Regions from separate parts of the Alkalibacillus sp. S2W genome, predicted to be linked through region 1. Evidence: riboswitches for the same ligand, from Rfam matches in the RefSeq annotation. Region 1 holds a riboswitch; each other region holds the start of a gene.
What was found. Region 1 has a riboswitch for thiamine pyrophosphate ahead of ACKXGF_RS01860 (YkoF family thiamine/hydroxymethylpyrimidine-binding protein). Riboswitches for the same ligand answer to the same signal wherever they lie in the genome.

Region 2: linked by a shared signal. The riboswitch ahead of ACKXGF_RS05430 (IS30 family transposase) and the one ahead of ACKXGF_RS01860 (YkoF family thiamine/hydroxymethylpyrimidine-binding protein) in region 1 are both predicted to bind thiamine pyrophosphate.
Region 3: linked by a shared signal. The riboswitch ahead of ACKXGF_RS14135 (IS3 family transposase) and the one ahead of ACKXGF_RS01860 (YkoF family thiamine/hydroxymethylpyrimidine-binding protein) in region 1 are both predicted to bind thiamine pyrophosphate.

The regions. Positions count from the first base shown of each region.
Region 1 is NZ_CP177234.1:331,937-336,064, reverse strand. Features, by position in the region: gene ACKXGF_RS01870 (aldehyde dehydrogenase family protein) at 1-951, opposite strand, end outside; gene ACKXGF_RS01865 (HD domain-containing protein) at 1,025-1,675, opposite strand; TPP riboswitch at 1,787-1,889, shown strand; gene ACKXGF_RS01860 (YkoF family thiamine/hydroxymethylpyrimidine-binding protein) at 1,986-2,576, shown strand; gene ACKXGF_RS01855 (ECF transporter S component) at 2,587-3,192, shown strand; gene ACKXGF_RS01850 (ABC transporter ATP-binding protein) at 3,182-4,128, shown strand, end outside.
Region 2 is NZ_CP177234.1:984,687-988,814, reverse strand. Features, by position in the region: gene ACKXGF_RS05430 (IS30 family transposase) at 12-1,082, opposite strand; TPP riboswitch at 1,325-1,426, opposite strand; gene ACKXGF_RS05425 (acetyl-CoA C-acetyltransferase) at 1,606-2,787, opposite strand; gene ACKXGF_RS05420 (aldo/keto reductase) at 2,859-3,686, opposite strand; gene ACKXGF_RS05415 (phosphatidylglycerophosphatase A) at 3,699-4,128, opposite strand, start outside.
Region 3 is NZ_CP177234.1:2,733,076-2,737,203, reverse strand. Features, by position in the region: one part of gene ACKXGF_RS14135 (IS3 family transposase) at 547-1,499, opposite strand; one part of gene ACKXGF_RS14135 (IS3 family transposase) at 1,499-1,871, opposite strand; TPP riboswitch at 2,025-2,127, opposite strand; gene ACKXGF_RS14130 (YhgE/Pip family protein) at 2,495-4,128, shown strand, end outside.

The sequences.
Region 1 (4,128 bases):
AAGTGGATCACCAAATGTAAGTTGTTCAGCACCCTTAACAAATTGTTCTGCAAAGGTGTCAGCAATATCTTCATGCACATAAATGCGTTGCGTACTAATACAAACCTGTCCGTTATATGCATAAGATCCATGCACGGCTTTTGGCACGACATCATCCAAACGATCATTCATGCTTTTATCGACATATAGTGCTGAGTTATTACCCAATTCAAGGGTAATCTTCTTAAGGCCCGCGTTCGATTTAATTTCACGACCAACTGGCGGGCTACCAGTGAATGTAATCTTTTGGACTGCGTCATTTTTAAGTAAGACGTCGCCTAAAACTTTGCCTTCACCTGGTACGACATGGTAAGCGTCCTCAGGTAATCCCGCTTGTACCAACGCTTCACGTAATAAGATCGCTGATAGAGGTGTTTTTTCAGCCGGTTTTACAATGACTGTATTACCAGAGGCAATCGCTGGCCCGACTTTATGCACGACTAAATTTAGTGGGAAGTTAAATGGTGTAATGGCACCAATGACGCCAATCGGTTCAAAAATCGTGTAAGCGTCACGCCCAGCACCATTTGGCGCGGCATCCATTGGAATGGATTCACCTTCTAGCTTTCGTGCTTCAACTGAGGAGAATTTCAACGTCTGCACAGTGCGGTCTACTTCTGCTAAGGCATACTTCATCGGTTTCGCCGCTTCTTGAGCAATTGTTTCAGCGACCATTTGTTTATTGTCATGTAAAATGTCGCTAGCTCTATTTAAGATATCACTACGTTCATGAGCAGGCATATTCTTAATCGTTTCGAATGCTTCATCTGCTTGTTTAATCGCCTTCTCCATCTGCTCTTCTTTACAAATCGGCATTCGAGCAATTTCTTCTTTCGTATGCGAATTAACTAACGCTTGGAATTCAGTTGTGTGATTCGCTAACTGATCAAGATAAGGTTGATATTGCAACATATATGTCATCACCTTTCATTTATAATAATGTTCTATAACACTATTCCACATTTAAACCAAAACGTAACACGATTTACGATTTTCCATCCCATTCAGCATAAAATTGTTCTAAATATGTTTCCATAAATTGATGACGTTTCTCTGCGATACGGTAACCTTCAGCTGTGTTCATTTGTTCTTTTAAGGTTAATAATTTTTCATAAAAATGATTAATCGCCGTATTGGTTTCATGGCGGTATTCATCTTCTGTCATAGTTTCGCGTGGTGATTCTTCGGGATGATGGATGAGATGGCCTTTAGACCCTGCATAGGTGAAACTTCGGGCAATACCAATGGCGCCGATTGCATCTAATCGGTCTGCATCTTGGACGACTTCCGCTTCACGGCTCGGTAATGTCTTGTAACCATGCTTGAATGAAATCGTATCGATGATGGCAAATATATGGTCAATTTGTTGCTCTGAAACGCGTTGATCTTCTAACCATTTCATGAGGTCTTGTCGACTCTCCGCCACATTGGAGGTGACTTTATCATCAATTAGATCGTGTAATAAAGCCGCCATTTCGACAACCCACCTATCAACATCAACTGTATCAGCTATTTGCTTGGCATTGTTAACGACACGCTGGATATGCCACCAGTCATGTCCAGAACCCTCAGAAACTAATTTACGATGGACGAATTTTTCCGTATTCTGAATCACTTGCTGCTCCCATTCATTCACTCAATATCACCCTTCATGACATGACCGTCGACAAAGACTAGCAATCTTAGACGTTTACAATCATGCTTTTATTTATTATGATGTAAGTATAACAAAACTGCATACGTGATGATCATGCACTAGGGGAGCTACGTCAAGTGGCTGAGAAGGTTGGACCTGACCCTCAAGACCCGAACTAGGTAATACTAGCGTGGGGAAGTGCAGTGAAGCTTAATCTACCATAAGTGTAACGACACAATAGCTGAACTGCATTCCCACGGGATGCAGTTTTTTTGTTATAAACAGACACTTTATAAGGAGGCGATTCGTCATGACGAATCAACAGTGCAACACAAGTCGTATTGCAGGGGTTCAATTCACGCTCTACCCAATGAGCGACAACTTTGTCGATATTCTTTTGTCCGCTCTGGATGAAGTTGACCAATCGAAAGTATGGAAGGAAACTGATGATGTCACAACTTGTGTAAGGGGCAAAATCGTGCATATCTTTGATGTGACCAAAGCAATCTTCTTACACGCTGCTAAAACTGGTGAACATGTTGCCATGACAGGCACTTATTCGATCGGGTGCCCTGGAGATAATGAAGCTGACGTCTATATGGCAGAATCAGATGCACCAGTGAACGCTCCTCAATTAGCCAATGCTCCACAACGTGCTGGTTGTAAGTTCGCAATTCACCCGCTTGGACGGGAGGACTATATGGACAAAATCTATGAACAAATTGATCTGTCCAAAGCACGCGGCGTTGATGTCAGTGCCGCCCATTATATGACGCGCCTTGATGGTGATGTGCAAGCGATATTTGATGCGATACAAGATGCGTTCGAAGCTGTCCAGCAAGAAGTATCACACACAACAATGACCTTTACTATTTCGGCAAATAGTCCGTCAAATAAATAGGGGGTAAACTATGACTAAACAATGGAAACTGAAAGAAATTGTTTTGCTGTCGGTATTAGGCGTCGTATTTGCGGTAATCTATCTATTAGCCTTTGGAATCGGCCAGGGACTTGTTGGCGCTCTAACACCTTTTGGCATTGGACCTCTTGGCTATGAATTTATTTATGGCATTTGGTTCATTGTCTCGATTATTGCTGCTTATATTATTCGCAAACCTGGCGCAGCCTTTATGTCAGAGTTAATCGCTGGGACTGTTCAAATCTTAATCGGAAGTCCAGCTGGCCCACAACTTATAATCAGTGCAGCTATTCAAGGACTAGGCGCCGAAAGTGCATTTGCTGTGACGAAATGGCAAGATTATCGGAAGCGAGTGTTAATATTAGCTGCTGTATTAACCGCAATCATTAGCTTCGCTTGGCATTTCTATTCATCTGGTTTCTTTGCATATGAAGCGTGGTTAGTTGGCGTTATGCTGATCACACGCATTATAAGTAGCATACTGATCATGGCTCTACTCGGTAAGTGGATTAGCGACCAATTGGCGAAAACAGGTGTTCTTCGTGGCTACGCGTTAGGAAAGGAGCGTCAACAAAACCGTGACCAAGATGCAGCTTAGTCCCGTCATATCCGTTCACAACTACAGCTTTAGCTACGAGACGTTAGACGAACCACTTCTGAACCAACTAAATTTTACGTTATATGAAAATGAAACAACACTTTTAATCGGCCCGAGTGGATCGGGTAAGTCTAGCTTGTCGCTTTGTTTAAACGGATTATATCCTGATTCAGTTGAAGGCACTGCATCAGGGGTGATTCGTTTCCGTGGTCAACCTGTTCATGATTTTGAAAAAGGCCAGATTAATCAACAAATTGGCATCGTTTTTCAAGACCCAGACAGTCAATTTTGTATGATAACCGTTGAAGATGAACTCGCTTTTACACTCGAAAATATTCAAACTCCACGTGAAGAGATGGAAGCGCGAATTGATGAGATCTTAATGACCATTGGAATGTCTGACTATAAGCACGAAGCGATTCATACCCTTTCAGGTGGCCAAAAGCAAAAAATCGCCCTAGCTTCTGTTCTATTACTAGAACCAGACGTGCTTATTCTCGATGAACCAACAGCTAACTTAGACCCGATGAGTCAGCTCGAATTTATTCAGTTAACCGAACAATTACAATCAACTATGGAACTAACGATTCTTTTAATCGAACATCAAGCTGACGACTGGCTCTATTTGATCGACCGTGTTCTAGTATTAAATAGACAAGGTGAACTAATGGAAGATGGTGAAGTCGAATCTATTTTTCAAACCAAACAACAGCAACTAATCGAACATGGTATTTTCATCCCAAAACAATATCTTGACTCACCACCCAATTCAAAACCGATTAATCATTCAAACAACACAGAGCCGTGTTTTACGATGGAAAGCACCTCTTTTTCCAGAAAGAACAAACCAATCTTACAAAATATTAATCTAACGCTGAAAAAAGGTGAAATGACAGCAATCGTCGGTGAAAATGGTGCAGGTAAGTCCACCTTATT
Region 2 (4,128 bases), 650 kb from region 1:
GTCACAACTATCTAAGCTATTGCCTTGACCTCTGTCATGAGTGCTTCCTGTGGCGTGCGATAATTGAGCTGTTTCCGCGGATAGGTATTCATCCACGTTTGTACGCGTAAGGTTTGTTGCTGACTCACTTGACTGATGGGGTGACTTTTCGGTATAAACCGTCGAATCAATTTGTGCTGATTTTCGCTGGTGCCGCGTTCATAAGATGCATAGGGATGACTAAAATAGACTTGGGTCGTTTCTTTTAAATCCGTTTCTAACGTGCTGAACTCCGACCCGTTATCTGACGTGATGGTTTTAAACATGGCGCGCATGTCTGTGCCGGTTCGCTCGGCCAGTGACTGAACGGCTTTTGAAATCGATGATGCATCCTTTCGGTCGACTTTAATAACGCATTCAAACCGTGTTTTACGCTCGGCCAAGGTGAGTAATACCTCATCATCTTCACCTTTAACGCCCAGTACCGTATCAATTTCCCAGTGTCCGAACTCTGCTCTGTCTTCAATATGTTTCGGCCGCTCTTCAATGGAAGTACCTAACTTGCGCTTATTTTCTTTACCGTGCCGCCCGGTCTTTCTAGGTGCGCGACTGACTTTCTCAAGCAGGTCAATATTCTTCGTCCGCATAATGCCGATGTTGATCCAATGATAGAGTGTGGTAGTGCACGGTAGTAAGGCTTGGGCATACGGAAAATGGACTTTCAAATAACCGACGACAGCGTCTGGAGACCATCCGTCCTGAAGCATCTTGGTATCCGCCCATTCTATGAATGTAGGGATACCAACCCATTTCGGTATACGCCCGCAGTTTAACCGATTTTCTTCGTACTGACGTTGGCCGACATCTGGGAAATAAACGGGATGCGTATAGCGGTATGTTTTGCCATTTTGTTTCTGTTCTCTTGCTTGCGTCACCGAACCCCGTTTAATCTCATTATTGATTGTTTGCGGCGCACAGCCTAATACTTTGGCGATTTGACGGTGAGAATAGCCTTCCTGCTTTAACACTTGGATTTTTGACCGTTCATCCGCGCTTAAGTGTTTGCCCTTAGTGCGGGGCATGTTATCATTAAATGGCGTCATGTGATTTCATTCCTTTATTGAGTGTTGTGGTTAACTTCAATATAACATGAAATTCACATGGCGTTTTTTATGACTTAAGTGGCTAAGTTCATTATAAAATCCACCTTTTATATTTAATTTAGAAAATAACGAATAATCTAGCTGAATCACGTCATTTTCCAAATAAAAAACCACTTTCTTATACCAGACATAAGAAAGTGGTTGACTTGGATAATCTTGGACATAATTCACAATCCAATAAACTCCGAGCAACTACACTTCCCTACGCTGGTCCAAACCAGATCAGGTTCAAAGGGTCGGAATCATTCCTCTCAGCCAATTAAATGGCACCCCTAGCTTTGTTACATTAAAATTATTTGCTTGTTAAATTTATATTAACAAAACTCTGACATTATGTTAACCATTTTTCACTCTTAATTACTGTTATTTTATAACAAAGTCGATAAAGGAACCTTGGAATCGACTTTGCCATTCATGAATACTCACATTTTTTAGTGAGCTCACCACAAGACTGATTTCCTATTTATTGATTCTCAATCACCATCGCAATACCTTGACCACCGCCAATACATAAGCTAACAACGGCGTATTTACCTCCGCGACGTTTTAACTCATAAGCAGCAGTCAATAAGATGCGTGTGCCACTGACACCAACAGGATGCCCTAATGCAATCGCACCACCGTTAACATTTGTTTTATTGCGGTCTAACCCAAGCTCGGCTTCCACTGCCAAATACTGTGCAGCAAACGCTTCATTCACTTCAACTAAATCCATATCATCAAGGGGTAAACCTGCCTTTTTCAAAGCTCCATTAATGGCAGGTACTGGACCAATCCCCATTACTGTTGGGTCCACACCTGCTACGTGCCAAGCTTTAATCTCAGCCATGGGTGAAAGTCCGTGATCACGAACTGCTTTCTCACCAGCAACGACGACACTTGCTGCACCATCATTGATGCCAGATGAATTCGCAGCCGTTACGGTTCCATCTTCTTTGAACACAGGCTTCAGACCAGACAGCACATCAACTGATGAATCTGGTTTGATATGTTCATCTTGCTCCACTTCAAGACTCCCTTTACGACTTGTCACCGTCACAGGCACAATTTCTTCAGCAAAACTTCCCTTTTCAACTGCGTTAGAAGCACGTTGATGGGACTGGGCTGCATATTCATCTTGCGCTTCACGCGAGATTCCATACTGCTCTGATAATTTTTCAGCTGTCATCCCCATGCCTTTACCGGTATATTGATCGGTCAAAGTCGCGTTCAACATATCCGTGAATGATAACTCACCCATTTTCACACCTTTAAACCGTTGTTTAAAATTCGAAAAAGGCGCTTGCGACATATTTTCTGCTCCGCCTGCTAACACAATATTCGCTTCATCTAACTTAATTTCTTGTGCTGCAGAAACAACGGATTGCAACCCTGAACCGCAAAGACGATTTAATGTTAAAGCTGGTACATTTTGTGGAACACCTGCTTTCAGTCCTATATGTCGCGACAAATAAGCCGCATTCTCACTTGTATGAATCACATTACCATAAATCACGTGATCAATCGCATCAGCTGAAACATTCGCTCGTTCCAGCGCTGCCTCAGCTGTTGTAACACCTAAATCAACAGCATTCGTATTAACGAATGAACCACCAAATGAAGTAAAGGCTGTACGCGCACCGTCTACTAAATAAACTGAATTCATAAATTTGCACCTCTTTATTAAACAGCTGGACTCGAAAACCGATTCAAGTCCAGCTGTATTTTATATATTTTTTAACCAAATTGATCAGGATTAGGACCGACACGTTCATCACCATTTAATGCTTTAATCGCATCTAAATCTGCTTGGTCTAATTGAAAGTCGAAAATATCACTATTTTCCACAATACGATGTTCTTTCACCGACTTCGGAATGGTAATCACATTCGTATCCACATCCCAACGTAAGATAACTTGCGCCGGTGTTTTATCATGTTTTTGAGCGATGTGTTGAATCGTTTCATCGTCAAATAAATCGCCACGTTTAAGTGGTGACCACGCTTCTAATTGGATGGATTCTTGTTCACAAAATGTCTTTACATCATGTTGTTGTAAATGAGGATGATACTCGACTTGATTAACGGTTGGTTTCACGTTAGCTGTCGTCATTAAATCTTCTAAATGACGTTGTTTAAAGTTACTCACACCAATTGACCGGATTAATCCTTCATCAACTAACCGCTCCATGGCTTTCCATGTGTCTCGGTAGTAATCCTTGACTGGCCAGTGCACTAAATATAAATCTAAATAATCAAGTTCAAGTCGATTCATACTCGCCTCAAATGCACGCAATGTATTGTCATATCCCTGTTCATCATTCCAAACTTTCGTCGTAATGAACAAGTCATCGCGATGAACACCACTATCCTTGATTCCTTGACCAACTCCCGCTTCATTTTGATAAAACGAGGCGGTATCAATGAGACGATAGCCATGTTGGATTGCTGTCTGTACATTTTGACGCGCTTCATCATCTTCCCATACTTTATATACTCCTAGACCAAAGCCAGGCATCTTTATACCATCATTTAATGTTTTCATATCTTGAATACTACTTAACAAATTAGAACCTCCTTAGTAACGTTCTTCTTGATCGCGTTGTTCGATTTCTTCTTCACTAAGTCCATCGATAGAATCGCGTAGTCGATGAGCAATGCGGCTCGATGCATTAGCTGCAATACTTCCTACCATGTCATCTAAAAAGGTGTGACATTGGCCACCCACTTTAGAATCAAGATCTTTAATAATACCTTTTTTCTCTTTATCTAAATGGCCAAAAGTGGTGACAGAAATACTACCATAGCCAAGCGCTGCTCCAAATGCGATGGTCTCATCGACCCCGAATAACCCTTCATCTTGCTCAACTAATGATTGAAGAGGCTCTGATAATTTCTCCTGTTCAGCAAGCCGGTCTAATTCTATGCCGACTAATAATGCATGCTGGATTTCTCGTTTATCCAATACACGATTGACACTATCGATACAATAATCGAATGATAGCGAT
Region 3 (4,128 bases), 370 kb from region 1:
TGCGATCGATTCGCTAAACTCATCTGAAATCAAGGGTGTTGACATTAATAAAAAAATGTCTTAGGCTCCATCTCTGTTCCATCCGTTTCAATGGAGTTGCCAATTTTATACGGAACGACGAATAAGAATTTGGACGTCGGAGCAGGGACTATGAAGCCTGTTCAACAAATGGGGGGGGAGGCAACTACGCTTTAGCAAGACACAACAATACGAACCGTTCGTTACTGTTTGCTCCAATTCGTGATATTAAAAAAGGAGATGACATGATTCTTTCAGATGGGAAGTAGCAGTACATCTATGAAATGGTTGATAGTGAAGTTGTTGAGCCACATCGAACTGACATAATTGAAAACGTCGAGGGAAAGAAACTCTAACACTCGTCAGATGTTACAGTGACGATGGATCAGATCTGATTATTGTTTATGGTGAGTTGAAACAGATTGTTGATTGAATTAGAATACCAAGAATACAAGAACCGCTCGTTGTGAAAGAAACGTTCACTTTCATGAACTGTAACCCTAAAAATGGACAGTTTAATAAAAAGCGCTAGGATGCTAATAGGTGACTTCGGTATTGTGCCGGGGTCATTTTTTGTAAGGTCCATTGATATCGACCATGGTTGTAATACGTCATGTAATCTTCAATTGCTTGCTTCACGTCAAAAACAGAGGAACATGCTTTAAAATCAATGCCAACTTTCATGTGCCCAAAGAAAGACTCCATCGGCGCATTATCCCAACAGTTACCACGACGAGACATCGACTGATCTACGCCTAGGCCTCTTACTGTCTTTTGAAACTCAGAATGAGTGTAATGCATTCCCTGGTCGGAATGGATGAGACAGTCTGAATGAGCGACAAACTCCTCACGCTTCACTAACTTATCAAGTGTTGTATACATAATGTCCATCTTTAAAGAGGTCGAGAGGTGATAAGCTAAAATCTCTCGTGTTGCCCCATCTTTAATAACGGATAAATAAGCTTTTTGTCCTTTCGCATAGTAGATATAAGTGATATCCGTTAAGAGGACTTTATGCGGTTCTTGTTGATCGAATTGACGTTCTAATTTATTATCGCACGTTTGATGCTCTTGCGTTGTCTGAGCGATTTGTTTATAAGGATTCGCTCTGCGAATGGTGCACATCAGATTGTACTTCTTCATAATGCGGCGGATGCGTTTATGGTTCATCCCAATGTTATCTTCATTCTCTAAGATCATTTTGATTTGGAGAGCGCCAACTTTTCCTTTATATCGGCTGTGTATTTTCTCGATGAGCTCATAGGCAACCTCATCTTGTCGTTCTTTTTGTTGACGAGCTTCGTCTGATTTCAACCAGTTATAATAACCCGATCGACTGACGTCTGCTAATTCACAAAAATATTGAATTAACTGAGGAAAACCATACTCTCTAACCATTTGTTCAATCAATCGAAATTTGTCGGATATTGTTATTTCTTCTTCGACTGCCTTTCGAGTTCTTCTAGCTTTTTTACGAAGTCTAGTTCTGCCTCCAGATACGCAATGCGCGCTTCAGCTTTCTTTAGCTTGTCTTCAGAAGAAAGCTCTTTCGATGAAGGACGTCCTGTTGCCGATTTCCCAAGCCGTTCTGTAAAGAAACCGTCTTCTCCATACTTCTGAAACATATCTCGCCAACGCTTGATACATTCTTTGGGCTTTTTATCCCCAATAATGGATAAGTCGAATCCATGTTCAACAAAGATTTGATGCGGCCCTTTTCCTTGCTCATTTTCCTTTACAGCTTTCACTTTAAATTCAGGTGAATAAGAAATAGAACGATCTGAAACCTTGATGATATTGGAATTGGATTCTAGTTCTCTTCTTTGTGATTCGCTAAAAATAATTTTAGACATGTTTATAACCCCGCTCGTATTAGTTAATTCGATTATAAATGGATATTCAAGGTCATGAAACACAAAAACCCTGAATAAGGGCACTTTTTATCAGTGTCCTTATTCAGGGTATAGTTCAAATTTGGAGTGGTTTTGATACATGAAGACACTATGTATATTCCATCTCCACTTTCCTACGCTGGCATAATCCAGATCAGGTTATAAGGGATTAAGAAATAATTCTTATCTCAGCCTATTGGCATCCCTAGTGGGATATTTTATTCTTTTATTTAAATCGTATCTTATTTTTTTGTCAAACAAATATAAAAGTAAGTGTGTAGAGTTTTTAATACCTAGTTGAGCATTTTTATTATGTTAATATAGAGATGGAGAAGCGATTTATGTGCATTCAGATTTTGCACTTAGGACACATGTTGTCTTATTATGGTAATTATCACTTTTGTGTTAATTAAAGACTGGACAGAACAAGAACGAATGCTATCTGGTTGAAATTATAGTAAAATAGGAAAGAGATTTAGTTTTCAAACCAGGTGCTTTTTCTTTCGGTTAGGTTCTCTTTAAGATATATGAAGAGTACTTGAGATTAAGACTTTTAAATAATAAAGAATAAAGAAGGTATACACATGAAAAATAGTTGGAATGTTTTTTCGAATGATATGACGAACATAATACGTAATTGGGTGGCAGCTATTTTGATTGGAGGTCTCATCATATTACCATCATTATATGCATGGTTTAATATTGAGGCTTCCTGGGATCCTTATGGGCAAACCGACCAAATTCCAGTAGCTGTTGTCAATGAAGATGATGGGGGTCAGATTAGAGACGAAAAAATTAACGTTGGCGCCGATCTTGTTAATGAACTCAAGAGTAATGATTCAATGAATTGGCATTTTACAAATCGTGAAAAGGCAATGGAAAACCTGAAATATGGTGATTATTTTGCGGTGATTGTTATTCCGGAAGATTTTTCTGACAAACTATCAACGGTTATTACAGACAATCCAGAAAAAAGCAACATGGATTATTATGTAAACGAAAAGATTAATGCCATATCTCCTAAGATAACAGATAAGGGTGCCAGTGCAATTGTGGAGGAAGTTAGTAGCAATTTTATCTCTACAGTAAATGGTGTTATTTTTGATAGATTTGATGAGCTTGGAGTAGAATTAGATCAAAACTTGCCAGATATTAAAAAGTTTGAAAACTATGTTTTTGAGATGGAAAAACAGCTTCCAGAAATTTATGATACGACTACAAGCGGGTTGCAAGATACGAAAGATGTGCAATCTATTATTAATAAAGCGCAAGACATGATTCCAGAAGCTGAGCGGACAACGAATAATGGCCTTACGACAGTGAATGAAACAGAGGATTTATTATCAGAAGCTGAAAATCGTTTGAATGAGTTAGCACCAAAAATTGAAAAAGACATGGAGAAAGCAAAAGAAACTGCTGAAGATATAAATAAGGTTCTTAATGATGCTCAAAATGTGGATATCGATTTCAGTCAAGGTAAAGAACTGCAAGAAAATATTGATCAATCATTAGACAATGCCATTACTCGTATCGATGATATAGAAGCGAATTTGAAACAGTTGAAGGAAATGAATGAAAACCAACAAAATAGTAACAACGAAACAGAGAATGCAAATGGGAATGGGGATGATTCATCTCAACAGGGGGACAATAATCAAAACAACAATAGCAATCAGAATCAGGTGATCGACGAAGCAATTAAAAGTTTGCAAACAATTCGAGAGGCTCTTCAAGAGGCACAGCAGAACGGGCAAAACATTACAGATTTTATTGAGGATAAAGAAAAGCAAGTAAATTCTGTTATAACTGATTTAGAAGAATTGTCTGGAAATGCAGAAAACAGAATTGGGGAGTTTCTAACAGACTATAAAGAAAATATTGAACCAGTTGTCAAAGAGAAAATTAACAACGTACAACAAACACTATCTAATGCTAAGGAAATTTTATCCGAAGTTAACTCAACGATTCCAGAGGTGGAGAGAATCCTGTCAAACACAGAGAATCATATTAGTGAAGGGCAAGATAAGTTGAATACAATACTTGATGAGTATCCATATGTGAATACTAAAGTCAACAGTCTCGCTGACAAGATCCGTGAAATTCAGGGCGAAACAGATATCAATGAAATTATTGAGTTGTTACAGAATGATCCAGAGGCAGAAAGAAGTTTTTTTGAAGAACCAGTTCAACTAAGTAAGAATGAATTTTTTCCTATCCC